Regions from separate parts of the Streptomyces sp. NBC_00178 genome, predicted to be linked through region 4. Evidence: riboswitches for the same ligand, from Rfam matches in the RefSeq annotation. Region 4 holds a riboswitch; each other region holds the start of a gene.
The links. A riboswitch is a leader RNA that binds a small molecule or an ion and turns the genes downstream of it on or off. The one in region 4 is predicted to bind cyclic di-AMP.
Positions count from the first base shown of each region.

Region 1: linked by a shared signal. The riboswitch ahead of OHT61_RS17230 (M23 family metallopeptidase) and the one ahead of OHT61_RS24440 (M23 family metallopeptidase) in region 4 are both predicted to bind cyclic di-AMP.
Region 2: linked by a shared signal. The riboswitch ahead of OHT61_RS04380 (C40 family peptidase) and the one ahead of OHT61_RS24440 (M23 family metallopeptidase) in region 4 are both predicted to bind cyclic di-AMP.
Region 3: linked by a shared signal. The riboswitch ahead of OHT61_RS28050 (M23 family metallopeptidase) and the one ahead of OHT61_RS24440 (M23 family metallopeptidase) in region 4 are both predicted to bind cyclic di-AMP.

Region 1 covers NZ_CP108143.1:3,966,984-3,973,972, forward strand. Annotated here, with positions in the region: gene OHT61_RS17220 (MerR family transcriptional regulator) at 15-761, shown strand; gene OHT61_RS17225 (PP2C family protein-serine/threonine phosphatase) at 896-2,053, shown strand; cyclic di-AMP (ydaO/yuaA leader) riboswitch at 2,287-2,438, shown strand; gene OHT61_RS17230 (M23 family metallopeptidase) at 2,451-3,485, shown strand; gene OHT61_RS17235 (aldo/keto reductase) at 3,631-4,575, shown strand; gene OHT61_RS17240 (PrsW family intramembrane metalloprotease) at 4,610-6,076, opposite strand; gene trmB (tRNA (guanosine(46)-N7)-methyltransferase TrmB) at 6,147-6,989, opposite strand, start outside.
Region 2 covers NZ_CP108143.1:1,043,123-1,050,111, reverse strand. Annotated here, with positions in the region: gene OHT61_RS04400 (helix-turn-helix domain-containing protein) at 1-729, opposite strand, end outside; gene OHT61_RS04395 (ATP-binding protein) at 960-1,391, shown strand; gene OHT61_RS04390 (LysR family transcriptional regulator) at 1,399-2,313, opposite strand; gene OHT61_RS04385 (LysE family translocator) at 2,386-3,027, shown strand; gene OHT61_RS04380 (C40 family peptidase) at 3,072-3,542, opposite strand; cyclic di-AMP (ydaO/yuaA leader) riboswitch at 3,546-3,718, opposite strand; gene OHT61_RS04375 (hypothetical protein) at 4,082-4,390, opposite strand; partial or broken gene OHT61_RS04370 (ATP-dependent Clp protease proteolytic subunit) at 4,398-4,780, opposite strand; gene OHT61_RS04365 (ABC transporter permease) at 4,961-5,956, opposite strand; gene OHT61_RS04360 (TetR/AcrR family transcriptional regulator) at 6,064-6,684, shown strand; gene OHT61_RS04355 (urease subunit gamma) at 6,823-6,989, shown strand, end outside.
Region 3 covers NZ_CP108143.1:6,416,058-6,423,046, forward strand. Annotated here, with positions in the region: gene OHT61_RS28030 (aspartate aminotransferase family protein) at 1-5, shown strand, start outside; gene OHT61_RS28035 (helix-turn-helix domain-containing protein) at 80-694, shown strand; gene OHT61_RS28040 (DUF6126 family protein) at 781-960, shown strand; gene OHT61_RS28045 (tyrosine-protein phosphatase) at 1,022-1,846, opposite strand; cyclic di-AMP (ydaO/yuaA leader) riboswitch at 2,258-2,417, shown strand; gene OHT61_RS28050 (M23 family metallopeptidase) at 2,422-3,294, shown strand; gene OHT61_RS28055 (SGNH/GDSL hydrolase family protein) at 3,458-4,285, shown strand; gene OHT61_RS28060 (STM4011 family radical SAM protein) at 4,301-5,248, opposite strand; gene OHT61_RS28065 (STM4012 family radical SAM protein) at 5,257-6,612, opposite strand; gene OHT61_RS28070 (STM4013/SEN3800 family hydrolase) at 6,609-6,989, opposite strand, start outside.
Region 4 covers NZ_CP108143.1:5,559,465-5,566,453, forward strand. Annotated here, with positions in the region: gene OHT61_RS24425 (DNA gyrase/topoisomerase IV subunit A) at 1-1,023, opposite strand, end outside; gene OHT61_RS24430 (M16 family metallopeptidase) at 1,271-2,632, shown strand; gene OHT61_RS24435 (M16 family metallopeptidase) at 2,659-4,041, shown strand; cyclic di-AMP (ydaO/yuaA leader) riboswitch at 4,232-4,400, shown strand; gene OHT61_RS24440 (M23 family metallopeptidase) at 4,415-5,173, shown strand; gene OHT61_RS24445 (GntR family transcriptional regulator) at 5,386-6,087, shown strand; gene OHT61_RS24450 (HPr family phosphocarrier protein) at 6,277-6,558, opposite strand; gene OHT61_RS24455 (bifunctional acetate--CoA ligase family protein/GNAT family N-acetyltransferase) at 6,722-6,989, shown strand, end outside.

The DNA of each region.
Region 1 (6,989 bases), 1.6 Mb from region 4:
CTAGCGTTTCCGGCATGGAGTGGTCCATCCAGGAAATCGCCAGAAGAGCCGGCACCACCAGCCGCACGCTCCGGCACTACGGAGATCTCGGTCTTCTCGTACCGAGCCGCACGGGTGCGAACGGCTACCGCTACTACGACCAGGACGCACTGGTCAGGCTCCAGCGCATCCTGCTGCTGAGGGAGCTGGGGCTCCCGCTGCCGGCGATCAAGGACGTGCTGGAAGGCCAGCGGGACACCGCCGTGGCGCTCCGGGCCCATCTGCGCCTGCTGGAGCAGGAGCGGGAGCGCATCGGACGGCAGATCGCCTCGGTGCGGACCACTCTCCACAGGACCGAGGAAGGGGAGGATCTCATGGCCGAGGAAGTGTTCGACGGCTTCGACCACACGGTGTACGAGCAGGAGGTCGGCGAGCGGTGGGGCCGTGCGGCGTACGAGCGGGGTGACCGGTGGTGGCGGGGGCTGAGCCCCGCCGAGCGTGCCGCGTTCCAGCAGGCGCACGAGGCCATCGCCCGTGACTATGGCGCGGCGCGGGCCGCCGGCCTCGACGTGGCCGGCGACGAGGTGCAGGACATCGCGCGGCGGCACTGCGCGTGGCTGTCGGCGACCACGGAGGTCACCCGTTCGTACGTCACCGGGCTCGCCGGGATGTACGCCGCCGACCCGCGCTTCGCGAAGAACTACGATCGCCACGGGGACGGAACCGCCGTCTTCGTACGGGACGCACTGACGATCCACGCGCGGGACCGGCTCTCCGGCTGACCCCCGGAGGGGCGGGGCGGCGTCGCGCTCCTTCCTTCGGCCGATGAGCGGCCGCGTCACGGCGCGGCTCCGCCCGGCCGGGGCGGGGCGCGGTACCGTCCGCAGCCGTGGCCGGACCGGGCAGGAGTGCACAGGTGGGGAAGCGGGACGTACGGCAGGGACGTGCCGAGGGGAACGCGCGGGCCCGGAGGTTCGTGCGTCTGCTGCCCGTTCTGATGATCTGTGCCGGGCTCGTCTGCGACGTCACGACCCCGCCGGAGGTCTCCGCCGTGCCGCTCTTCGCCGCGGCACCGCTGATCGCGGCTCCCTTCTTCTCACTGGCATCCACGATCCGTACGGGTGTGGCCGCGATCCTCGTCGTCCTCGCCATCCGGGTCTCCGACGGCATGCTCACCGATGCCGCCCCCATCACGGACCTGCTCACCCTGGTCACCGTCGCCGCGCTCTCGCTCGTCATCAACCGGGTCGTGCAGCGTGGCAACGAGCAGCTGGCCTCGGCGCGGTTCATCGCGGAGACCGCGATGCGGGCGGTGCTCCCCGTGCCGGAGGCCCGGATCGGCGGCCTGCAGGTCGCGGCGCGCTACGAGGCGGCGCAGGCCGACGAGTTCGTCGGCGGCGACCTGTTTGCGGTCGCGGACACGCCCTACGGGGTGCGGCTGGTGGTCGGGGACGTGCGCGGCAAGGGCCTGGACGCGGTGGCGGCGGTGGCGGTCGTGATCGGCGCCTTCCGCGAGGCGGCCGAGCAGGAGCGCTCGCTGGAGGGTGTGGGCCAGCGGCTGGAGCGGGCGCTGGCACGGGAGGGCACGCGGCGGGGCGGACTGGACTCGATGGAGGGGTTCGTGACGGCCGTGCTCGCCGAGATCCCGGTGGGTGCCGACACGCTGCGGATCGTCAACCGGGGCCACCCCGAACCGCTCGTGCTCCATGCGGACGGCGCCCTGGACGTCCTGCGGCCGACGGAGCCCGCCCTGCCGCTCGGCATGGGCCTCGACGTGTGGCCGGACCGTGCGGACGAGTGGCCGCTGCCGGCGGGGGCCACCTTCCTGGCGTTCACCGACGGGCTCTCGGAGGCGCGGGACGCGGACGGGGTCTTCTACGATCCGGCGGCCCGGCTGCGCGGCAGGATCTTCCCGGGGCCGGAGGAACTGCTGTCCGCCCTCACCGATGACGTCCGGCTGCACACGGGGGGCCGGTCGACGGACGACCTCGCACTCCTCGCGGTGGGACGGCCGTCCAGGGGGCAGCAGGAGCGGCGGAGGACGGTGAAGATCGTGGGGCGGGACCGTGAATGACCGAAGGCGACCGTCCGTAATCGAAAGACGTCGCTGCGCATAACATTTGACGCAACGTCAGAAAGTGGCGTCTGGGTGAGGGGTGCTCAACTCGCCCGTTTGGGGCTGATTGCCCCCCTAAAGTCCAGGTCAGAGCGATGAACGATCTGTGGGAACCGCTTGGAATCGGACCCGCATGTCTATTAACGTTCGATAACGCAGCGCGGTTGTCCCAGTCGTCGCCAGAGGCGGCACCGTGCGCAGCGCCGAATCCCGCAAGGGAACCGGGGAACCACCTACATGGGGTGAATCGGACACCTGACTCCCGCGAGGGACGAAGGGGCCCGTAGGAGACCTTCCTGCTCCGAACCCGTCAGCTAACCCGGTAGGCGAGAAGGAAGGAAAGGAGTGCGCCCACGTGGCGTCAAATCAGCCTGCCCCCGAGGCTCCGGCACCCTTCAGGCCCGACAGTCCCGGTGAACAGGGCAGGACGTGGGAGGAATGGAACCCCACCGAGGAGTCCATCCGTCCCGTGCGCGGCAGGCACCGCGTCGCCAAGCAGCGTGGTCTCGCCCGTAGCTCCACCGTCCTCGGCGTCGGTGTCATCGCGGCCGTCGGCGCGGGAGGCATGGCCACCGCGCAGAGCAAACCGCCGGTCTCCATCTCCCTTCCCGATTCCATCGCGGACAACCTTCCCGACGCCAAGTCGCTGCCCGGCGTGGGTGCTTACCTCTCCGACGACGCCGACAAGGGCACGGTCACCGCATCCTCCCCGCTGACCACGGCCGGCATCACCGCGGCCGAGGCCGAGCAGGGCACCACGGACGCCGGTGAGGCGCTGCGGGCCCGCATCCTCCAGCAGGCCGAGCAGCAGCAGGCCGGAGCCGAGGCAGAAGCCAGGGCCACCCAGGAGAAGGCGGCGGCCGAGGAGGCCGCAGCGCAGGCGGCCAAGCAGCAGAGCGACGCGGAGGCGAAGGCCGCCGCGAAGAAGAAGGCGGACGAAGAGGCGGCGAAGAAGAAGGCCGAGGCCGAGCGCCTCGCCAAGCTCGCCCTGAGCTACGCCGTCCCCACCTCCTCGTACACCATCACCTCGACCTTCGGCCAGGCCGGTTCGATGTGGTCCTCCGGCTACCACACCGGTCTGGACTTCGCGGCTCCCACCGGCACGCCGGTCAAGGCCGTGCACGGCGGCACGGTGAAGTCGGCCGGGTGGTCCGGGTCCTACGGCTACCGCACGGTCCTGGAGCTCGACGACGGTACCGAGGTCTGGTACTGCCACCAGTCCTCGATGGACGTCACCGCCGGCCAGAAGGTCACCACCGGCGAGACCATCGGCCGCGTCGGAGCGACCGGCAACGTGACCGGGCCGCACCTGCACCTGGAGATCCACACCGCCGACGGCTCGGGCGTCGACCCCATGAGCTGGCTTCGCGGCAAGGGCCTCACGATCTGACCGCCCGCGCCGGCGTACGGCGCAGCTCGATACCCCGGCGGCCCTGGCGCACGACCCCCCGACGCCAGGGCCGCCGGCCCGCCGTCGTCACCGGATAGCCGCCGAGGGCGGAATATGCGGATCCGCCGATGTGTTGTGCCGGGGTATGACATCACTGCGCCCGCTCGGAAACTCGGACCTGAAGGTCTTCCCCCTCGCTCTCGGCGGCAACGTCTTCGGCTGGACCGCCGACCGGGACACCACCTTCGCCGTCCTCGACGCCTACACGGAGGCGGGCGGCAACTTCATCGACACCGCCGACGCCTACTCGGTCTGGGCCCCGGGCAACGAGGGCGGCGAGTCGGAGACGCTCATCGGGGCGTGGCTGTCCGCCCGTTCCCACAGGGACGACGTCGTCGTCGCGACCAAGGCCGGTGCGCACCCCGGGTACAAGGGGCTGTCGGCCGCGACGATCAAGGGGGCCGCCGAGGCGTCGCTCCGCCGGCTCGGTACGGACCACATCGACCTCTACTACACGCACTTCGACGACGAGACGGTCCCCGTCGAGGAGATCATCGGCACCCTGGACGAGCTCGTGAAGGCGGGCAAGGTCCGGGAGATCGCGGCGTCCAACATCAGCCCGGAGCGGCTCAAGGCCTCCCTGGAGTTCTCGGAGCGCGAGGGCCTCGCCCGGTACGTCGCTCTGCAGCCGCACTACAACCTCGTCTCACGCGACACCTACGAAGGCGCGCTCCAGGACACCGCGGCCGCCGAAGGGCTCGCCGCCGTCCCGTACTACGCGCTCGCCTCGGGTTTCCTCACCGGCAAGTACCGGCCGGGTACCGCCGTCGAGAGCGCGCGGGCCGAAGGAGCGGGGAAGCACCTGGAGACCGAGCGCGGCCGCAAGGTGCTCGGAGCGCTCGACAAGGTGGCCCAGGAGCACGACGCGGAGATCGCCACCGTGGCGCTGGCCTGGCTGGCGTCCCGGCCGACCGTGGCCGCACCGATCGCCTCGGCCCGCACCGTCGCGCAGCTGCCCGCACTCGTGGCCGTCGCCGGACTCGAACTGACCGAGGGCCAGCTGGCCGAGCTCACCGAGGCCTCGGCCTGAGGCTCCGGCACCGCCGCTCCTCCTGCCGGGCCCCTCACGCCGAGGGAGGGCCGGTGGGCGGGGCCGCGCGGGGGCCGTGCTCCAGATAGGGGTTGTAACCGCCGTAGTGGCGGTGCGGCGCCGGGATCTCCCGGGGAGCCGGAGCGCCGTGGGGGAGCCTGCGGGGGAACGGTGCCTGGGGGTGCGCCGGGTGGACGCCCGCCCGGCGCGTCATGTGCGCCGCGTACCCCAGCGCAGGGCCCGCGATCTCCCGGCGCTGCCACAGGTGGTGCAGCAACTCCTGCTCCCGGATGGCGAAGTCGGCGCCCGCACCGTCATGGCGCGCCCGCCGGCGCAGCATGGCCAGGGACGTCGCGAACGACTCGTACTCGGCGACCGCGTGGGCGGCGGCCCTGCCCAGGCGGCGGTCCCGGGCCCCGTGCCAGTGCCGCGCCATGTCCCGGGCCATACCCCGGGCCCGCATCGAGGCCAGGGCGGCCGGCTCGGCGGGGCCGATCCAGCCGGCCGCCGCGTAGACCGGGAGTTCCGTGCTCAGGGTCCGCAGTTCCCGCTGACGGGACCAGACGGCCAGCCAGGTCACCAGGCCGAAGCACGGCACCATGAACGCGCCGTACACCGCGTAGAAGCCGTACGGGCCGAGGGCGGACGAGCCGTTCCAGAGGGCGTGCATGCCCATGGCCAGAGCCAGACCGAGCAGCGGCAGCAGCACGCGGCGCACCCGGTGACGTGCGCCGCCCAGCGCCGCGATCCCGAAGCCGATACCGGAGAGCACCGTGAACAGGGGGTGCGCGAACGGCGACATCACCACGCGTACGAAGAACGTCCCGGCGGTCAGCGAGGCGAACCCCGTGGTCCCCAACTCCTGGTCCTCACCGAAGGCCTGGCCCAGGTAGAGGATGTTCTCGGTGAACGCGAAGCCGGTCGCGGTGAACCCGGCGACCACGATCCCGTCGACGACTCCGCCGAACTGCCGCCTGCGGAACAGGAAGATCAGCAGGACGGCCGCGGCCTTCGCGGTCTCCTCGACGACCGGCGCGATGACGGTCGCGCCCAGCGTGTCCGCGCTCGCCGGATCCGCGGTGGCCGTCGCTATCCACCGGGTCGCGAAGGAGTTGGCGATGATGGCGACGAGCGCGGCGGCGCAGGCGCCCCAGGAGAACGCGAACAGCAGGTTCCGCCACGGGCCCGGCTCGACGCGGTCGAGCCAGCGGAAGGCGGACATCAGCAGCGGCACGGGCAGCACGGCCAGGCCCAGGCCCACCAGGAAGCCCTCCGTACCGGTCTGTTCGCGCACCAGGGCCAGGATCACCAGCCCGCACAGGGCGAGCACGGTGACGACCGCACCGGCGCGGAACGCCTTGCTGCGCCAGACCATGCCGACGCGGCTCGGCCGGTAACGCCACTGCCCGCGCTCCGGTACGGCGCCCAGGTACTCGTCGAGCTGCTGCTCCTCGAGAACCGGGACGGCCGGCTGCTGGTGCTGTACGGACCACTCGGACACCTGACGACCCTAACGACAGGGACCGACACCGTGCCACGGTGCGGCGGACGGGACGCCCGCCGCCGGCCGGTCAGTGACGGGTGAACAGCACGTCGTGGACCACATGCCCCTTGTCCAGGCCCTGGCCCTCGAAGCGGGTGAGCGGACGGAAAGGGGGCCGGGGCGCGAAACCGCCGTCCGCCTGCGTGTTCTCGTACAGTGGATGGGCCGTCAGGACGTCCAGCATCTGCTCGGCGTAGGGCTCCCAGTCCGTCGCGCAGTGGACGAGCGCCCCGGGCTTCAGGGAGACCGCCACCAGGTCGAGGAACTCCGGCTGGATCAGCCGCCGCTTGTGGTGCCGCTTCTTGGGCCAGGGGTCGGGGAAGTACACCCGGAGCCCGTCCAGCGAGGCGGGCTCCAGCATCTCGCGGAGCAGGATGATCGCGTCGCCGTTGGCGACCCGGACGTTGGACACCCCCGCCCGGTCGGCGAGGCCGAGCAGATTGCCCTGCCCCGGGGTGTGCACGTCGACGGCGAGGATTCCGGTCGTGGGGTCGTCGGCCGCCATCTGCGCCGTGGCCTCACCCATGCCGAAGCCGATCTCCAGGACCACCGGGAGGCCGTCGAACAGCGTGGCGAGGTCGATGACGCTCCTGCCGTCGATGTCCAGGCCCCAGGTGGGCCACAGGCGCTGGAGGGCCTCCTCCTGGCCGGTCGTCACCCGGCTGCGGCGCGGCTGGAAGCTGCGGATCCGGCGCTCGTGGTGCGAGCCCGCAGGGTCGGCGGCGGGGCCGCCGGGAAAACGGGGCTCCTGGCGCAGCCTCCGCTGACGCTCGAAGGAGGCGGCACGCCGCGCCGCGGCGTCCGTGTCCGCGTCGGTCTCCGGTGCGGTGGCGGGGGCGTCCTCCGGCGGGACGCCGGGCGTCTCCGGGGC
Region 2 (6,989 bases), 4.5 Mb from region 4:
CGTCAAGTGGTCAAGAACGACCACATCCAGATCAGATGTGCTCGGAAAGGAGAAGATAACGAAGGGTCCGGTGAGGCCGACGTACCCTCCCGCCTCGAAGGGCAGCAACTGCAGGGTCACGTGCGGAAGCCGGGCGGCCCGCAGCAGGTGCCGCAGCTGTTCCCGCATCACCCTGGCGCCCCCGACCTGGCGCCTGAGGACCGCCTCGTCGAGCACCACGCTGAGGCGCAGTGGTCCGGGCGTGTGGAGGACGCTCTGCCGGGCGAGCCTGACCTCCACCAGGGAGTCGAGAGCCGAGGGGGGCAGGCCGTCCAGGGTGGAGAGGGTCACGGCTCGCGCGTAGTCGGCGGTCTGGAGGAGCCCCGGCACCACCGATGTCTCAAGTGTGCGTGCGGCCTCCGCCTGCGACTCGAGACTGATGAAGTCACGGTACTGCGGCGGAATGAGGCCCCGATAGGCGTGCCACCAGCCGCTTCCGCCCCCGCCCGCGGATCCGGCGAGCGTCTGGAGCAGGGAGCGCAACTGCCCGTCGTCCACGCCGTAGACGTCCAGTAACCGCGTCACGTCGTCGGGGGACACCCCGCTCGCGCCCGTCTCGATCCGGCTCACCTTCGACTGGTGCCAGCCGAGCATGCCCGCGGCTTCCCGGCTCGTGAGTCCGGATGTGTGACGCAGACCGCGCAGCTCTTCGCCGAGTTTGCGGCGGCGTACGACCGGGCCGTTGCGCACGGCGGCCTCCCTCCGTTGTACGGAGAGCCGACCCCGTCCGGGGCGGCTCGGAAAGTGGCCAGTGTGGCGCCCGGTCACGGTTCCCGGGGCATGGTTCACCGGAATGGGCGACAGATATATGCATATCTTGGTGGATCGCAGGTACGGACGGCCCGGGAGATGGCAGTCTGACGCGAACCACATTCCGGACCGGTTGCGGAACGGTCGGGGCGGGAAGGGACGGCGACGCCATGGCAGACCATCAGGAAGCGACCGTCACCTTGCCGAGCGACCCGGCCTCGGTGTCCGCCGCCCGCGGTTACGTCGCGCGGGTACTCACCGAGTGGGGCCTCGCCGAAGGCGGCGAACTGGCCGACGCGGTAAGGCTGATCGTCTCGGAACTCACCACCAACGCCGTCCAGCACACCTTCGGACTGTCACCCACCTTCACCGTCGACCTCCGGCTCGACCGGGACGAGGAGTTCTACCTGGGTGTGACGGACAGCCACCCCCGCTGGCCGCAGAAGCTGCCCGCGGCCGTCCGCCAGGACAACGGCCGTGGCATGGTGATCATCCGCTCCCTCACGAAGGAGTGCGGGGGGAGACTCAGCGTCATCCCCACCCCCGACGGGGGCAAGACCGTCTCGATCGTCCTGCCCTGGCCCGTCCCCGCGCAGGCCTGACACAGACTCACGGCGCGCCTGCCCGGCCGAAACCACTCCGCAGCAGTGCCAGCAGCGTGGCGGCGGCCGCCGTGTTCTCCCGGCCCCGGTGGACCACCGAGATCGTCCGGCGGAACCCTGCCTGCTCCAGCCGTCGGACGGCCAGCGGCGCCGGGGACATGGCCGCGACCATCTCGGGTACCACGGCGACACCGAGGCCGGCGCTGACCAGCGCGCAGACGAGTGCGTACCCCGGTGACTCGCACACGACCGCAGGGGTCGCACCCGCCTCGGCCAGCGCGCGTTCCACCCCGCGGCGGGGCGGATGCAGCGGCGCGCTGCTGATCAGCGGGCGACCCGCCAGATCGGCCAGGGGAAGCGGGCCGCTGCTCCCGGACAGCATCTGCCCCGGCGCGGTGACGAGCACCAGGTCCTCGACGAGCAGCGCATCGGCCGACACCCCGGCCGGCAGGGGCGCCGCGGCAGCGGGTTCGTACGCGTGGGTCAGTGCCAGGTCCACGTCGCCCGCCGCCACGGCGGCCACACCCGCGGGAGGCTCGTAGTCCGTGACCGCCAGCTCCACATCCGGGTGGGCGCGCCGGAAGGCGGTCAGGACCGGCGGCAGCAGGTGGATTCCGGCCGTCACGAAGGTGCCCACCCGCAGTCTGCCGCCCGACAGTCCCGTGAGCCGGGCCAGCTCGTGCCGTGCCTGGTCCATCTCGTCGAGGACGCGCCTGGCCCGGCCGGCCAGCAGCTCGCCGGCGGCGGTCAGCCGTGCCCCGCGGTGGTGCCGGACGAGGAGGGCGGCGCCCGCCTCCCTCTCCAGCTTGGCCAGCTGCTGGGAGAGCGCCGGCGCCGTGTAGCCCAGCCGGGCGGCGGCCCGGGTGATCGATCCGGCCTCGGCCACCGCCACCAGTGCGGCCAGCCTGACGGGGTCGTACATGAAGCATTCCTTTTGGCAGACCCAGAAGATTGCAAGTACACGCTAAAGGCTCCCACGGGTCAGAGTGTCTCCATGGACGCACAACTTCTGGCCTTCGTCGCCGTGGCGGCAGGCATGGTCGCGCTGCCCGGCGCGGACTTCACCGTGGTCGTACGCAACGCCCTGGCATCCCGCCGCTCCGGCCTCGCCACCGCGGTCGGAGTCGCCGGAGGGCTGCTCGTGCACACCGCGCTGGCGGTGGCCGGGCTCGCCGCCGTGCTCGTGGCGACGCCCGTTCTCTTCCGCACCGTCCAGTTGCTCGGCGGGGCGTACGTGCTCTACCTGGGCCTCAGCGGACTCCGGGCGATGCGTAAGCGGCCCGCCTCGGCTCCGGGCACGGAGGAGGCGGGCCGGGGCGGGACGGCGCCGGGCCCGGGACGCTCGCTGCGCCAGGGTTTCCTGACCAACGCGCTGAACCCGAAGGCGCCCGTGCTCTTCCTCAGCCTGCTGCCGCAGTTCGTCCCCGACGGCCAGGCGCCCCTGCCGAGGACGCTGCTGCTCGCCTCGGTGGTCGTGCTGCTCGCGCTCGTCTGGTTCCCGGCCGTGGCGCTGCTCGTGGACCGTCTCGGCAGGTGGCTGCGCCGGCCGCGTACCGCCCGCGCCATCGAGGGCGGCAGCGGCACGGCGCTCACCGCGCTGGGACTCGTGCTGGTGACCGGGCCCCTGCTGCACTGATCACGGTGGGAAGTGGTGCCGAAGGCGTCGGGCGGACGAAGGGGTCAGCGGACCCTCCCGTACCAGACGCTGTTCGACCAGATCTTCTCCAGCCGGACCACCGCCCCGGTCTTCGGGGAGTGCCAGATCCGGCCGCTTCCGGCGTAGATCCCGACGTGGTAGACACCGCGCCCCGAGTGAAAGAAGACCAGGTCGCCGCGTTTCCGCTGCGACCTGGAGATATGGCGGGTCTTGTTGTACTGCTGCTGCGCCGTGCGGGGAAGTTTCTTGCCCGCTTTCCGATACGAGTAGAGCGTCAGCCCGGAGCAGTCGAACCGGTGCGGGCCTGTGGCGCCGTATCTGTAGGGCGCGCCCTTCTTCGAGGCGGCGATGTCGAGAGCCCTCGTCGAATGGCTCGCGGCCTCGGCGTCCTCGACGAAACCGGGCGCCAGCATCGTGGTGCCTACGGCGAACGTGAGAACCGAGGCCGTGCCGACCCGGGCGAACAGAGACGGGACATGAACCTGCGCAGTCATGCGCAACCCTTCGTCAGCCGCCTGTGAAGGATGACCTGTCGGGTTCGGGCTGGCGAAGTTGCCCGGCCGCGCAAGGCGGCTTCACCCCGAGGGCCGTCCGGATGTCCGGGCGGCCCGTTGTGCTCGGGTCCTCCACTCCTGCCGATCCACTTCTGTCGACCAGGCATCCGGACAGCGGCAGGACTCGGCGTCCGCCCGGACCGCCCCGCCGCGGCGGCGGGGGCTTGTCGTCCCAGGGATCTTTACGCACGCCCCGCCGGATTTCCTCGCTGAAGCCGCGCTGTGTGAGAGTCGTCACCACTGATCCATTCGGGTGGACGAGGCTGATCCCGTGGCCGCTCGGCCGCGCCGGACCAGCCCCGCACCAGCGGTGGAACGACAGATTCCGTTCACTGTCCGCGCCGCATGCGCAAGTTGGGCTGTCCCTCGGGAGGGGGACCTTCTACGCCGAACGAGCGAGGAAAACTCATCGAGTCGTCGGGCGTGTCGGCAAGAGCGCCGCAAGGGAGTTCCCTCGCCGGGGAGTCAGGCGCCTGTGTTCAGCCGGCCGGCGCGGGCGGCACGGCGACCCGCCCGGCCCGCCGCTCCCCGTCCAGCACCCGTAACGCCCTGGCCAGCGTCTCCGCGTGGATCCGCGACTCACCCCGTTCGTGCATGAGCGTGAGCGCGTCGCGCAGGACGACCGCCCTGGAGGCGAGCGCCTGCGCCGCCCGCAGCGCCCCGTACGTATCGCCGCCGCGGGCGGGGTTGATGCGGCCGAGCTGGTCGAGCGCCTCGAGGTAGGAGTCGATGAACTCGGCCTCGGCGCGGGTGAGTGCGGGCAGGGGCGGGAACTGGGGTGTGAGCATCGCTGGTTCACCTCGCGGGGTGCGGCGGCTGGGACGGAGTGCGGTTCTCCACGACGTGGTCCACCAGCCCGAACGCCAGGGCGGCCGGGGCGTCGAGGATGGTGTCCCGCTTGATGTCGGCGCTGATCTCCTGTGCGGAACGCCCTGTGTGGAACGCCGGCATCGCTGTGAGCAGCTCACGCTCGCGCGACAACTCGCGTGCCGGGATCCCGAGATCCGAGGGCTGCCCCCGCACCGGCTCCTCCAGGGCGGGTTGCTGAATGACTACCCGGGCGCCGGGCAGCGCATGTCGCGACCGGGGGCGCCCGCGGCCAGCAGCACCGCGGCGCCGGAACCCGCTCGGCCGATGCAGAAGGTCTCCACCTCGCAGACGAGGAAGCGCATGGTGTCGTCGATCCGATCCTCGGAGCCGGCCGAGTGCGGACGGCGCCGCTTCGGCGTCGCCGCGGAGCACCGCGGCCACGACCGGGACGACCGACCGACCGGGGCTCCCGCCGCCGACGGAACGCAAAGTCGCGCCCTCCGCCGCGCGGGCGGGGAGGACGCGACTCGGCGCGGAGGGCGGGCCGTTCAGGCGAGTGCGGGCTCCGGTGCGTGCTCGGCGGTCTCGACGCGGCGTGCCGGATCGTCGCGGTGCCCGCGCCCGCCCACCAGTACGGCGGTCAGGCCGAGGGCGGCCCACACCGCGAGGGTCAGCGCAGGTCCGCCCGCCGCGTGACCGTCGAAGAAGGCGACCGACCGCAGCAGGGAGCCGCCCGCCCCGGGCGGCAGCCACTGCCCGAGGACGCCGACCGGTGCGGGAAGCAGTTCGGGCGCACTGGTCACGCCGGAGAACGGATTGCCCAACAGCACCATCAGCAGCGCCCCCAGGCCGATGCCCGGCGTGCCGAGGAGTGCGGCCAGCCCCGCCACCGCCGAGCCGATCGCCACGACGGTGAGTCCGACGACGCCTGCCTCTGCCCACCAGTCGCCCGTGATCACGCCGAGCCAGCTGTGGGCCAGAGCGGTCGCCACGAGCCCGACCAGGGCCGAGGCGCCGATCAGGGTCGCGGCCGCCCGGGCCCCGCGTAGCTTCAGCAGGGTGACGATCGCCCCTGCGGCGACTCCGGCCAGCGCGAGCGGCAGGATGCTCGCGCCGAGCGCGCTGCCGCGGGGGTCGGCCTCCGGGGCGGCGACGACGTCGGTGACGGGTATGCCGCCCCCGCCGGGTGCGGCCGCCGCCACCGCGCCGGTGAGCAGTTGTGAGACGACCGGACTCGCGGCCGAGGCGGTGAGCAGCCGGGGGCCCTCGGAGGTGACCACGACGGCCCCGTATACGACCCGCTCCTCGATCGCGGTGCGGGCGGCGGGCTCATCCGCGTACCGGTGGATCTCGAAGGCTCCCTCCTCCTGCTCGAACCGCTTCTGCAGCTGATCGGCGGCCGGAGCCGCGCCGGCGACGCCGACGGGCAGGTCGCGGGGCGCGATCCGGGCGGCGGGCCACGCGAAGGCCCAGAGCGCGAGCGTGACGATCAGGGGGACGAGCAGCACGGCGGCCGCCGCCCGGCGGTTCGGTGCAGCAGGCATGGAGGATGCCTCGTTTCCAAAGAGAAGGATCGTTCGTTTTTCGTTGTCAACTGTGCGGGCCCGCCGCTCGGCTTGTCGAGAATGAATGTTCGTTCTACGCTTTTCGGATGGCACGCGTTTCCCAGGAGCACCTCGACGCCCGCCGCCGGCAGATCCTCGCCGGCGCCGCCCGCTGCTTCGCCCGCAACGGTTTCCACGGAACATCGATGCAGGACGTGCTGAAGGAGGTCGGGCTGTCCGCGGGAGCCGTCTACCGCTACTTCGCGGGGAAGGACGACCTGATCGCGGCCATCGCCGACGAGGCGTTCGGCGGCATCCGGCACGCCTTCGAGGACGCCGCCGAGATCACCCCGCCGCCCACTCCGGACGTGCTCCTCGGCAGGGTGCTGCGCACCTTCCTGGCGGGGCAGTTGTACGGCATGGAGCGGCGGACCTGCGCGGCGCTCATCGTCCAGGTCTGGGCCGAGGCTCTGCGCAGCGACCGTCTGTCCACAGCCTTCAGCGACGGCTACGCCGGCATGCGCGTGGGCTGGGCGAAGCTCGTGGAGGCCTACCGCGCGGCCGGCATCATGCACGCCGACGTCTCCGCCGACGACGTCGCCCGCACGATGATCGCCACCGCCCAGGGGTTCATGGTGCAGGAAGCGCTGTTCGGCGGAGTCGAACCCGAGGTGCTGGAGAACGGCTTGCGGGGCCTGATGTCCATGGGGCCGCAAAAGATCAGTTAACGCGCCGGAAAAACTTTCGCCCTAACGTGCAATACCTGGCCGCGGAACCCTCTTCATCGTTCAACAGAGTGTTGAAGGCGGGATAGGGTCCCGCTGCGCCCGGGGCAGGTACCGGGCGGAAGACGAAGAGGTGGAAGCGTGCAACTGACCCCGCACGAACAGGAACGCCTGCTCATCCACGTGGCGGCCGACGTCGCCGAGAAGCGCAGAGCACGCGGCCTGCGGCTCAATCACCCCGAGGCGATCGCGCTGATCACCTCGCACCTCCTGGAAGGTGCACGCGACGGGCGGACGGTCGCCGAACT
Region 3 (6,989 bases), 860 kb from region 4:
GCTGAACCCGGCTCCGCCCGTCTTTTGCCCCTGAGGCAATAAAGTTGCCTCAGGGGAAAGTTCCTGGCCCAATGGGGGCATGAATCCTCCTGACGGAGGGGTGGCCGACGACCTTCCGGGCGTCGCCCCACGCCTGCGCGAGCTGCGCCGCGACCGCGGTCTCACCCTGGAGAGCGCCGCCGCGCGGGCGGGACTCTCCCCGGCCCACCTCTCCCGGCTCGAGACCGGGCGCCGCCAGCCCTCGCTGCCGATGCTGCTCGGTCTCGCCCGGATCTACGGTACGACCGTCTCCGAGCTCCTGGGTGAGATGCCGCCGGAACGTGACGCGATCGTCCGTGGCGGACCGATCGACGACGCACTCGGCGACGGGTCCGGCGGCTGGCTCTACCGGCAGGCCGGCGGCTCGGGACGCGCCATGCAGGCGCTGCGCGTCCACGTCCCCCACGGCACCGAGAGCGAACTCGTGCGCGTCCACCCCGGCGAGGAGTGGCTGTACGTCCTCGACGGGCGGCTGCGGGTCGTGCTCGGGGAAACCGTGCACGACCTCGGCGTGGGCGACAGCGCCCACTTCGACTCCCTCACCCCGCACCGGATCGCGGCGCTCGGCCGCGGCGGGGCGAGCCTGCTGTTCGTCCACACACTGCTCCAGAGCCCGGCCGCCGAGCTGTGCCTCGGCCCCGCGGTCCGGCTCTGATCCCACGTATCGTTCCCGCTTCGGCCGCTCATGGAGGCCGCAGTGCCGTCGCTCCGGTCTCCCAGGGGCCGCAAGGAAGGGCTGACATGTCCGATTCCGAGTACTACGACCCGCTCACCCCGCGCCCCCGGCCGGGGGACGACGGGGACACACAGGAGCGGCGGATGCCCCGAGGGGTCGTCATCCGGCTCATCGCCTACCTGGTGGCAGGACACGTCGTCGCGGCCTTCCTCTTCCTGCTCTTCACCGTGGCGGGCAAGGGCTGAGAGCCGACTGCCGGCCCTGCCCGTCTCCCACCACGGCCGGGCAGGGCCCGTCCCGTCGCCGTCAGGCGCCCTCGACGAGGCGCCCACGCAGCTTCTCGCGCGTCTCGTGGCTGATCTTCAGCCCTTCGAGGAGGTAGCGGTCGGTGCTGCCCCAGGTCTCCTCGATCGTGGCGAACGCCGCGTCGAGATATTCGCGGTGGGCGCCGAAGAGCGGATTGAGCAGCTCCATGACCTCCTCCGACATGCCCACCGGAGACGTGTCGCTGCGGTGCACCTTGTAGCGGCGGTGGGCGTCGTTGGACTTGAGGTAGTCGGCCTCGATGGCCTCCTTCTCGACGCCGACCGCGAGCAGCGAGACCGCGACCGACAGGCCCGCCCGGTCCTTGCCCGCGGCGCAGTGCATGAGTGCGGGGACGCTGTCCTCGGCCAGCGCGTGCAGGACCCGGCTGTGCTCGGCCGTCCGGTCCGTGATGATCGAGCGGTAGGACAGGACCATGCGTTCGGTGCCCTTGCCGTCGGCCAGGATCGAGCGCAGCTGCTGGATGTTCCCGTCGCGCACCAGCCGCCAGAACTCCGCGCCGTCGGCCGGGTCGGAGAGCGGGATGCTGACGTTCCGGACGCCGGGCAGTTCCACGTCGTGTCCGTCGAGCTTGTGGTCGGCGGCGTTGCGGAAGTCGAAGATCGTGTGCAGGCCCAGCCCGGCGAGGAATGCGGTGTCGGACGCGGTCGCGTGGGCCAGGTGGCCGCTGCGGAAGAGGCGCCCGAAGCGGACGGTGCGGCCGTCGCTCGTCGGGAGCCCGCCGACGTCGCGGAAGTTGCGGACACCGGTCAGGTCCACGTCCGTCGGCTCGGGGCCGGCCGGGGGGACCTCTGGCAGCTGCGTCACAAGGGCTCCTGGAGGGTCTGGCGCCGGCGCCGCTCGCCGACGGGACACGCTCGCGACGATACGACATGGCTGCATCGCGCACGCGTCGCGTCCCCGCCGTATCGCCCTGTGCGGAGGAGCGGGCAGCGCGATGTCCGTATTGGTGCATTTACCAGAACATGCCCTGATTGTGCGGGACATGGGGGGAGGCGGGTGAGCGGGATCATATCCGTGACGGTGTGTGGTGAAGGTGCCCGTGGGTATTCCGGACGCCTCACGGAAAACCAAGATCCGTAATCCACGGAGTGTGACGGGAATTCCATAACGGAATTGAATCGGGGATTCCGGCCGGGAATCCGAGGCTTGTTACCCGAGTCCTCGCTCGCCTACGGTCACGCTCAATCCGGACGGAACGCCGAATCCTGCCGCCGCCCGGAATCCGCACCGACTCACGCGTGGCAGGAGCGGGGGAACCAGGTAAGTCGCCGGCCGGAGCGATCCGGAACGGCTCGGGGTCAAGACGCGTCACCACGCGGCCGGGCATCTCCAGCCCGAACCCGACAGCTCACCTCGCAGGCGCCGGAGAGGAATTCCCCATGCCCGCACACGGCAAGCACCGTCGTAAGAAGTCCGGTCCGCTCTCCCGAGGCATCCTTGCCGCAGGGGCCGGCGGCGCCGTACTCGCCCTCCCGCTGATCGGCGCCACCGGCGCCCACGCGGCCGAGCCGGCGTCCCCCGCGGTGAAGTCCGCCGCCGTCACCCGGAGCGCGCCCGCCGCCGTCGCGAAGGACGCCCCGAAGACCTACACCGTGGTCTCCGGCGACTCCCTCGCGAAGATCGCCACCGCCAAGAAGGTCAAGGGCGGCTGGCAGAAGCTGTACAAGGACAACCGCGACGTCATCGGCGGCAACCCGAGCCTGATCGTCCCGGGTATGAAGCTGACCCTCGGCGCCAAGGCGTCCGGCGCCGCGAAGCCGGCCGCGAAGGCCGCGCCCGCCGCCGGGAAGGCCGCAAAGGCCGCTCCGGCCGAGAAGACCACCGCCGCGTCGGAGGCCACCGCCTCCGGCTGGGCGGCTCCGGTCGAGCACCCCACCGTCACCACCCAGTACCACGTGGCCGGCGCCAGCTGGTCCAGCGGCTACCACACGGGCTCCGACTTCCAGGCCGCCTCGGGCACCAGCGTCCGCTCCATCGGACCCGGCACCGTCGTCTCCGCCGGGTGGAGCGGTGCGTACGGCAACGAGGTCGTCATCCAGCACAGCGACGGCATGTACTCCCAGTACGCGCACCTGTCCTCGCTGGAGGTCTCGGCCGGACAGACCGTCACCGGCGGCCAGCAGATCGGCCTGTCCGGAACCACCGGCAACTCGACCGGCCCGCACCTCCACTTCGAGGTCCGCACCGGCCCGAGCTACGGCTCCGACGTCGACCCGATCGCCTACCTGCGTTCGCACGGCGTCACCATCTGAGGGACATGACCCAGGGGTCCGGCCGAGGGGTGATGCGCGACGGCGCATCGCCCCTCGGCTTATTCCGGCTTTACCAAAACCTGACCGGGTGGTCTTTGTCACCACCCGTCAACCCCTTATTACGGTCGCGTAGGTCACATTCGAGGGTGCAGGATAATCCCTTGTGGCAGACGATTCGAGAAACAGACGACGAGGCATCATCGGGTCGTACGCGGCGATCGGCGACAGTTTCACGGAGGGCGTCGGGGACCCCGGTCCGGACGGAAGGCTCGTCGGCTGGGCGGACCGTTTCGCCGTTCTCCTCGCGGACCAGCTCCCGGTCCCCGACGCGATGGCCGGCCCGGTGGACGACCCGCACGGAATCTTCCGGTACGCCAATCTCGCCGTACGCGGACGACTCCTCGACCAGATAGTCGAGGAACAGGTGCCCCGCGCCAAGCAACTGGCCCCCGATCTGGTCAGCTTCTGCGCGGGCGGCAACGACATCCTCCGCCCGGGCTCGGACCCGGACGACGTCGCCGAGCGCTTCGAGCGCGCGGTGGCCGACCTCACCCAGGCGGTCGGCACCGTCATGGTGACCACCGGCTTCGACACCCGCGGTATCCCGGTGCTCCGGCACCTGCGGGGCAAGATCGCCACCTACACCGCACACGTCCGGTCCATCGCCGACCGGTACGACTGCCCGGTCCTGGACCTGTGGTCCCTGCGGTCCGTGCAGGACCGCAGGGCCTGGGACAACGACCGGCTGCACCTCTCGCCCGAGGGGCACACCCGGGTCGCGCTCCGCGCCGCCCAGGTCCTCGGACTCGACGTGCCGGCCGACCCCGATCAGGCGTGGCCCCCGCAGGCGCAGCGCGGCACCCTGGAAGTGCGTCGCGACAACATCAACTGGGCGCGGGAGTACCTCGTCCCGTGGATCGGCCGGCGCCTGCGCGGTGAGTCCTCCGGTGACCACGTGGAGGCCAAACGCCCCGACCTGCTGCCGCTGTGACAGCCCGTCGGCTTCTCAGCGACTGCTGACGAACGGCAGGAGCGGCCGGGCCGGTCCCGCGGACACGGGCCCGGCCGGTGCGGACACGGGCCCGGCCGGCGCCGGCATCCGCACCGGACGGGCGGGTATCCGCTCCAGCACACCGCCCGCGAAGACGTCGTACAGCGGCAGCGTCTCCAGGTGCACGTAGCCGATGTGGCAGTCGCACACGTCGCGTGGGCAGCCGCGCGGACCGAGGGCGTCCCGGTAGCTGCCGTCGTAGAGGTTGCCGAGCTCGTCACGGACGAAGTGGCAGCGCCTCACCGTCCCGTCACCGTCCACCGAGACGACGGACTCACCGGTCCGGCAGGGCAGACCGGCCGAGCGGTGGGGATGCCTGCTGTAGGGGAACAGCGGGTCCAGGGCCGTCCAGTCGGCCGCCTCCTCGTCCGTATAGGTGTGCCCCTCGGCGGCGTTGACCCAGAGGTAGACCTCGGACGGCAGCGCGGCGCGAAGCCGCCGGGCCTCGGCCAGGTGCTCGCGCAGACCGACGATTCCGACGCTGTGGCGCACGCCGAGAGCCGTGAGCTCCCGGCACCGGCCGAGAAACCGCTCGTACGGCGTCTGGCCCGGGTGGTAGGTGCACCACAGGGCGACCTTGTCCCGTTCCGCCTCCGCCAGCCACGCGGTACGGCCGCTGAGATTGGTCTGGACGGCGACCCTCGCGATGTGCGGCAGACGGGACAGCTCGACCAGCGCCCGCCGGTACCAGGAACGGACCAGCGCCTCGCCCCACGGGGTGAACAGCACCGACAGCCGGTCGCCCGACTGCTCGGCGGCCCAGGCGGTGAACCGCTCCAGGGCCGCCCGGTCCGCGCGCAGTCGCTCGCCGCTGTCCCGGCGCTTCGCGAACGGGCAGTAGGGGCAGTCGTAGTCGCACGAGGCCAGCGGACCCCGGTACAGGATGGTCAGGTCCTTGCCCACCGGCCCGCTCACTTCGCCTCGTACGCGGCCATCGCGGCCCGTACCTCCGGGGAGAACAGCTCCGGCCCGAGCGCGTCGGAGTGGGCCAGCCCTTCGGGGGAGAGACGCAGCAGGCCGGGGCCCGTGGTGGCGTCGAGCCAGCCCCGCCCGGCGAAGAGATCCAGTTCGGCACGGAAGTCGGCGTACGGATCGGCACCGAAACGGTCGCGGTACTCGGCGGTCCGCATGCCCCGGGCCTGGAGCAGCGACTGCAGCAGATGCCGCCTGCGCGCCTCGCCCTCGTCGACGTAGCGGCCGACCTCCGCCCGGGAGAAGTCCGCGGTGCCGGTGAAGGCGTCGATGATGCCCCTGATCTCCCGCATCTCCACGGCGTAGTCGAAGGAGTAGTGCAGGGAGGACGTGTACGACCGGGCCCCGCAGCCGAGACCGATCATGCCGTCGGTCTGGCAGGCGTAGTCCTCCGGGCCTGTCGGGGCGGCGTCCGCGCGGCGGAACATCCGCATCGACACCTGCTCGTAGCCGTGCGCCAGGAGGTGGTCCCGGCCCGAGCGGTACAGCCGGAGCCGCTGTTCGTCCCAGGCGGCGTCCGGACCGGACTCCGCTCCTCCGCCACGGCGCCCGAGGCCCGTCAGCGGGCGCACGTACAGCGGGTAGAGGTACAGCTCCTCCGGCCGCCATGCCAGAGCGGCGTCCAGCGAGGTGCGCCAGCTCGCCTCCGTCTGACCGTCCATGCCGTAGATCAGGTCGATGTTGAGCACCGGGACGCCCGCCTCCCGGATGCGCCCGAGGGCGGCCTCCACCTCGGACCGGCGCTGAGGGCGCACCGCCGCGCGCGCCTCGGCGTCCACGAAACTCTGTACGCCGATGCTGATCCGGGTGGCTCCACGGCCGGCCAGGACGGACAGCCGGTCCGCGGTCGCGGTCGACGGCGAGGTCTCCACCGACAGGGGCACGGAACGGAGATCGGCGCCCATCCGCTTCTCCGCGATGTCGCAGAGACGGTCCAGCTCCCCGGCGTCGAGGTAGGTGGGAGTGCCGCCGCCGAACGCCGCCGCCGCGAAACGCACCGGTGCGCCGTCGCCCAGCGCGTCACGGACCGCCACGGCTTGCCGGTCGAGTGCGTCGAGGTACCGGGTCGTCAGCTCGTCGGGGGCGCCGACCCTCGTGAAGAGGTTGCAGAAGCCGCAGCGGACCTCGCAGAAGGGTATGTGCGCGTAGAGCGAGAGCGCGTCCTTGCTCTCCCCGGCCCACAGCCCGCTCAGGAGCGGGCGCCCGGCGGGGTGGGAGCCGAGCGGCCGGTAGGCGGTCTTGTGGGGATAGGCGTACACGTAGCTCACGTAGGGGCTCGTGGTGGTGACGGTCATCGTGCTGCCCCCTGGTCGAGGAAGAAATGGGCGTAGGGCACGGTCCACACGGCTTCGTGCCCGAGCCGGTGACCGGTGTAGCCGTCGTCCCCGTACGCGGTGCCGTGATCCGAGCAGACGATCGCGAAGCACCTGCGGCGGCTGCTCACCGCGTCGAAGAGCCGGCCGATGTGCCGGTCCACGTACTCCAGGGCGGCGGCGTGGGTGGCCTTCGAGTCGCCGGACGCGGCCGTGGCCCCCGGCAGGTGGAACCAGTTGGGCTGGTGCAGCGCCGCCACGTTCACGAACAGGAAGAGCCGCTGGTCCGCGGGGAGTCCGGCGACGACCTGCTCCGCTCGGGTGACCTGCGCCTCGAAGGACGTCGGTGAGGCGACGCC
Region 4 (6,989 bases):
GAAGGACTCCTCCATCGGCGTCAGCTTGTAGAGCTGCTCCAGTACGGCCTCGGGCACGAAGCCGTTCTTGACCTCGATCACCAGACGGAGCCCGTGCGCACGGTCCGTGAGGTCCTTGACGTCGGCGATGCCCTGGAGCTTCTTCGAACCGACCAGGTCCTTGATCTTGGCGATCACCTTCTCCGGGCCGACGGTGAAGGGAAGTTCGGTGACCACGAGGCCCTTGCGGCGCGCCGTGACGTTCTCTATGGCGACCGTGGCGCGGATCTTGAACGTGCCGCGCCCGGAGGCGTACGCGTCCTTGATGCCGCCGAGGCCCACGATCCGGCCGCCGGTCGGCAGGTCGGGTCCGGGGACGAAACGCATCAGCGTCTCGAGGTCCGCGCCCGGGTGCCGGATCAGGTGGCGCGCGGCGGCCACGACCTCGCCCAGGTTGTGCGGGGGCATGTTGGTGGCCATGCCGACCGCGATCCCGGAAGCACCGTTGACCAGGAGGTTCGGGTACGCCGCCGGGAGGACGACCGGCTCCTGCTCCTGGCCGTCGTAGTTCGACTGGAAGTCGACGGTGTCCTCGTCGATCGACTCCGTCATCAGGGACGTGGCGTCGGCCATCCGGCACTCGGTGTACCGCATGGCGGCCGGCGGGTCGTCGTTGCCCAGGGAGCCGAAGTTGCCGTGCCCGTCGACGAGGGGCAGGCGCATCGAGAACGGCTGTGCCATGCGCACCAGTGCGTCATAGATCGACGCGTCGCCGTGCGGGTGCAGTTTGCCCATCACCTCGCCCACGACCCGTGCGCACTTCACGTACCCACGGTCGGGGCGCAGTCCCATCTCGTTCATCTGGGACACGATGCGGCGGTGCACGGGCTTCATGCCGTCCCGGGCATCCGGCAGAGCCCTGGAGTAGATCACCGAGTACGCGTACTCGAGGAAGGAGCCCTGCATTTCGTCGACGACGTCGATGTCGAGGATCTTCTCCTCGAAGTCGTCCGGCGGCGGGGTTTTGGTGCTGCGGCGGGCCATCGCGGCTGCGACTCCTTCACAGATTCTGTCGGGCAACCTCAGGTTCTGACGCCGACCATTGTGGACCGCCGCACCGACAACGCCGACCTCGACCCGTCCGAAGCGCTCTCCGGGGGCCCCGCGAAGCCCCTCTTCACGGCAGGATCTACGACAACATTCACCCGGCGGGAACTTCGCCAGGTGCCCGTGCGCTTGCTTACAGTGGCAGGTCCGGCAGGAAAATCCTGTACCGATCGAAGGGACGTACATGCCCATGGGTCACACGGCCACAGCCCAGGCCGGTTCCGGCGGCTTGACGGCGACCGAGCACCGGCTGGCCAACGGCCTGCGCGTGGTGCTCTCCGAAGACCATCTGACCCCGGTAGCCGCGGTCTGCCTCTGGTACGACGTCGGTTCCCGCCACGAGGTGGCGGGCCGCACCGGCCTCGCCCACCTCTTCGAGCACCTGATGTTCCAGGGCTCGGGCCAGGTCAAGGGGAACGGACACTTCGAGCTGGTGCAGGGAGCCGGCGGTTCCCTCAACGGCACCACCAGCTTCGAGCGCACCAACTACTTCGAGACGATGCCCACGCACCAGCTGGAGCTGGCCCTGTGGCTCGAGGCCGACCGGATGGGCTCGCTGCTCGCCGCGCTCGACGAGGAGTCCATGGAGAACCAGCGGGACGTGGTGAAGAACGAGCGCCGCCAGCGCTACGACAACGTCCCGTACGGCACCGCGTTCGAGAAGCTCACCGCGCTCGCGTACCCGGAGGGCCACCCGTACCACCACACGCCGATCGGTTCCATGGCCGACCTGGACGCGGCGACGCTGGAGGACGCGCAGGCGTTCTTCCGCACCTACTACGCGCCGAACAACGCCGTGCTCTCCGTCGTCGGGGACATCGACCCCGAGCAGACGCTCGCCTGGATCGAGAAGTACTTCGGATCCATCCCGTCCCACGACGGCAAGCAGCCCCCGCGCGACGGCACGCTGCCGGACATCATCGGCGGACAACTGCGGGAGGTGGTCCACGAGGAGGTGCCGGCACGCGCGCTGATGGCGGCCTACCGGCTGCCCCACGACGGCACCCGTGCGTGCGACGCCGCGGACCTGGCGCTGACCGTGCTCGGCGGCGGCGAGTCGTCCCGCCTGCACAACCGCCTGGTCCGCCGCGACCGTACGGCCGTGGCCGCGGGATTCGGGCTGCTCCGGCTCTCCGGCGCGCCGTCGCTGGGGTGGCTGGACGTGAAGACGTCCGGAGGCGTCGAGGTCCCGCGGATCGAGGAGGCGGTCGACGAGGAGCTGGCCCGCTTCGCCGAGGAGGGCCCCACCCCCGAGGAAATGGAACGCGCGCAGGCACAGTTGGAGCGCGAGTGGCTCGACCGGCTCGGCACGGTCTCCGGACGGGCCGACGAACTGTGCCGGTTCGCCGTCCTGTTCGGCGACCCGCAGCTCGCCCTGACCGCGGTCGGCCGCGTGCTCGACGTGACCGCCGACGAGGTCAAGGCCGCCGCCCGGGCCCATCTGCGGCCCGACAACCGTGCCGTCCTGGTCTACGAGCCGGTCGAACCGGCCGAGGACACCGAGGGTACCGACGGCACCGACGCGCACGAGGGGGCCGACAAGTGACCGACGCCGCCGTGACTGGAGTAGCGATGGAGTACCACCCGCAGCCGACCGCCGGCGAGGCCAGGCCCTGGGCCTTCCCCGCGCCCGAACGGGGCGCCCTGCCCAACGGCCTGACCGTGCTGCGCTGCCACCGGCCGGGCCAGCAGGTGGTGGCCGTGGAGATCTTCCTCGACGCGCCGCTGGACGCGGAGCCCGAGGGCCTCGACGGTGTGGCCACGATCATGGCCCGCGCGCTGTCCGAGGGCACGGACAAGCGTTCCGCCGAGGAGTTCGCGGCCGAGCTGGAGCGCTGCGGCGCCACGCTCGACGCACACGCCGACCACCCCGGCCTCAGGGTGTCCCTGGAGGTCCCGGCCTCCCGGCTCGTCAAGGCGCTCGGACTGGTCGCCGAGGCGCTGAGGGCCCCGGCCTTCGCGGAGAGCGAGATCGAGCGTCTGGTGGGCAACCGGCTCGACGAGATCCCGCACGAGCAGGCCAACCCCGCCCGGCGGGCGGCGAAGCAGCTCTCCAAGGAGCTCTTCCCGGCGACGGCCCGTATGTCGCGTCCACGCCAGGGGACCGAGGAGACGGTGCGGCGCATCGACGCGGCGGCCGTCCGCGCCTTCTACGACGCCCACGTCCGTCCGTCCACCGCGACGGCGGTCGTCGTCGGCGACCTCACCGGCATCGACCTGGACGCGCTGCTCGCCGACACCGTCGGCGACTGGTCGGGCGACTCGGTCCCCGCGCGCCCGGTTCCCCCGATCACCGCGGACGACACCGGCCGCGTCGTCATCGTGGACCGCCCCGGGGCCGTGCAGACCCAGCTCCTCATCGGGCGGATCGGCGCCGACCGGCACGACAGCGTCTGGCCCGCCCAGGTCCTCGGCACGTACTGCCTGGGGGGCACCCTGACCTCCCGGCTGGACCGCGTGCTGCGCGAGGAGAAGGGCTACACCTACGGCGTCCGGGCGTTCGGCCAGGTGCTGCGTTCGACGGCACCCGGTTCGTCGTCCGGCCCCACCGGCGCGGCGATGCTGGCCATCAGCGGCTCCGTGGACACGGAGTCGACCGGGCCGGCGCTCGACGACCTGTGGAAGGTCCTGCGCACCCTGGCGGCCGAGGGGCTCACCGACGCCGAGCGCGAGACCGCCGTGCAGAACCTCGTGGGCGTGGCCCCGTTGAAGTACGAGACGGCTGCCTCCGTCGCGGGAACCCTGGCCGACCAGCTGGAGCAGCACCTCCCGGACGACTACCAGGCCACGCTGTACGCGCGCCTGGCCGAGACGGGCACGGTCGAGGCGACGGCCGCGGTGGTCAACGCCTTCCCCGTCGACCGTCTGGTCACCGTGCTGGTCGGGGACGCCGCGCAGATCGCGGACCCCGTCAGGGCGCTGGGCATCGGCGAGGTGTCGATCGTCAGCGGCTGACGATCCGGCACATTCAGGACCCCGGCGGGCATCCCCGCCGGGGTCCTGTCTTTTGTCTGATTTATCAAGGGACGTGCGCGTTCATCCTGTGGGATGTCCGACAAAAGACCCTTTCGGTTTGGAGCGGGTGAGGCGCCCGTCCTAGCGTCGGCTCGGCTGTCCGCCGGACCCGAGCCGCGACCGCGGCACCGGACAGCCATCGCCGAGTCCCCGTCAGGCGCGAGCCTGGGGAGCCGGGGACCCACCAAGTCCCTGGGGTGAATCGGATCCCCGCGTCTCACGCGAGACGGGAGGGGTCCGTAGGAGACCTTCCTGCTCCGAACCCGTCAGCTAACCCGGTAGGCGAGAAGGAAGGAAAGGAACCAGCCACTTCATGGCGTTCATCCGTGCCACCGGGAAGCACCGTGCCCCGAGCCGCCTGACGCGTTCGAGCGCCCGGGCCGCCGGTATCGCGGCCCTGGCCACCACCGGTGTCATAGGCGCGACGGCCTCCCCGGCACTCGCCGCGGACTCCGAGGTCACCGCCGGCAGCACCGGTCTGGTCCAGACGGTCGCCCTCGACACGAGTCTCGCCGCGCAGATCGAGGCCCAGGCGGAGGCCCAGCAGCACCAGGCCGCCGTTGCGAAGGCGAAGGCCGAGGCCGAGCGCAAGGCGGAGGCCCGCGCCAAGGAGGTCCGCGAGGAGAAGGCGCGCGCCGCACGCGCCGCCGAGCGCGCCCGCCTCAACGCCTTCCACCTGCCGGTCGCCGGTTCGCACGTCACCACCGGCTACAAGACCGGCGGCGCGCTCTGGTCCTCCGGCACCCACTCCGGCGTGGACTTCCAGGCCGCGTCCGGCACCCCCGTCGTCGCCGTCGGCGCCGGCACGGTCGTCGAGGCCGGCTGGGGCGGCGCCTACGGCAACAACATCGTGCTGCGGATGAAGGACGGCACCTACACCCAGTACGGCCACCTCTCCTCCATCGGCGTCAAGGTCGGCCAGAGCGTCGCCTCGGGCGAGCGGATCGCCTTCTCCGGTTCGACCGGCAACTCCACCGGACCGCATCTGCACTTCGAGGCCCGCACCACCCCCGAGTACGGCTCGGACATGGACCCCGTCGCCTACCTCCGCGCCCACGGCGTCCAGGTCTGACCCAGGCCCGCCCGCACGCACCGCTCCGACGAAGGCCCCGGCATCGCGCCGGGGCCTTCGCCGTCCCCCGGGGAGCCGTGCGGAACTTCCTTCCGGCCAAAAGATATCCATGGATTCCACCCCGCCATCGGAAATTCCGGCCGGTTGCAATAGAGTCACAGAACAGGCGTCGATCGGCCGCGTTTCGCGGGGATTAAGGCGGAGGTTCGGACATGCGCATTCCCGCGCATTCGGTATGCACGGCGATCCGCGACGACATCGTCTCCGGTGTCTTCGAGCGTGGAAGCCGCCTCACCGAGGAGGTGCTCGCGCGTCGCTACGGCGTCTCCCGTGTCCCCGTGCGCGAGGCGCTGCGCACCCTGGAGTCCGAGGGGTTCGTCGTCACCCGCCGGCACGCCGGCGCCTGTGTCGCCGAACCCACGGAGCAGGAGGCGGCCGACCTGCTGGAGATCCGGATGCTGCTGGAGCCGCTGGGTGCCGCGCGCGCGGCACAGCGCCGTACCGACGCGCACCTGAAGGTGCTCCGGGGCCTGGTCAGGCTGGGGCAGGAGAGGGCGCGGCGGGGCGAGGGGGAGGATCTGCGCTCGCTCGGGGGCTGGTTCCACGAGACGCTCGCCCAGGCGTCGGGCAGCCCCGCCCTGATCGCGCTGCTCACCCAGCTGAGGCACAAGATCGCCTGGATGTACGCCGTCGAGCAGCCCGCCAGGCCCGCGGAGTCCTGGGCCGAGCACGGCGCCCTCGTCGACGCGGTGGCGCGCGGGGACGCGGAACGGGCCAGGGCGCTCGCCGTCCAGCACGCCGAGCGGGTCACGGCGGCCCACCGGCTGCGCCGCACCGCCACATCCGGCCGTGCGGCCGGAACCAGGGTGAGGACTTCGCAACACCGCGTAAACACCGCGGGAGCCCGTCATTAACAATGACGCCGTATACAAAGAGAGCGACGGCCGGAGGGCTTTATTTCCGCTGCCCTGATCTCCTTTCCGATGACGTTCCCGGCGGTTGCGGTAATGGAAAAGCGAAGGTTCGGGAAACAGAAAAGCCGCGGCCCCCGTGGGGGTGCCGCGGCTTTTCGCAGAGCGAATTCCGGACGGGAGCGGCCGGGGTCAGACGGTCTCCGGGAGCTCCTCGAGCCCTTCGGCGACCAGCTTCGCCAGGCGGTCCAGGGCGGCCTCGGCGTTGTCCGCCTCGGACGCGAGCACGATCTCCTCGCCGCCCTGCGCGCCCAGACCGAGCACCGCGAGCATGGAGGCGGCGTTGACGGGGTTGCCGTCAGCCTTGGCGATCGTCACGGGGACGCCGGAGGCCGTGGCGGCACGGACGAAGATGGAAGCGGGGCGGGCGTGCAGGCCCTCGGCCCAACCGACGTTGACGCGGCGCTCAGCCATGGTTCTGCCCTTCAGGTGTAATGAGTTGTCTAGACCAGTCTCTCATGTGGTGCGCCCTGCTGTGCCCGGTCCCGGAGCGGGCCGGACGGCCGCCCGCGGGCTCACTCAGCGTGCCCCCGCCGTGAACCCGCCGCGACCGCTGCGGCGGTCGTACGCTTTGCCCATGGAGCCCACCCCGGAGCAGAGTCCGCATCACGCGTACCCCGACCACTGGGAGGCGGACGTGGTGCTCCGCGACGGTGGCACCGCCTGCATCCGGCCCATCACCACCGACGATGCCGAGCGGCTGGTCAGCTTCTACGAGCAGGTCTCCGACGAGTCGAAGTACTACCGCTTCTTCGCCCCGTACCCCCGGCTCTCGGCGAGCGACGTGCACCGCTTCACCCATCACGATTACGTCGACCGGGTGGGACTGGCCGTCACCGTCGGCG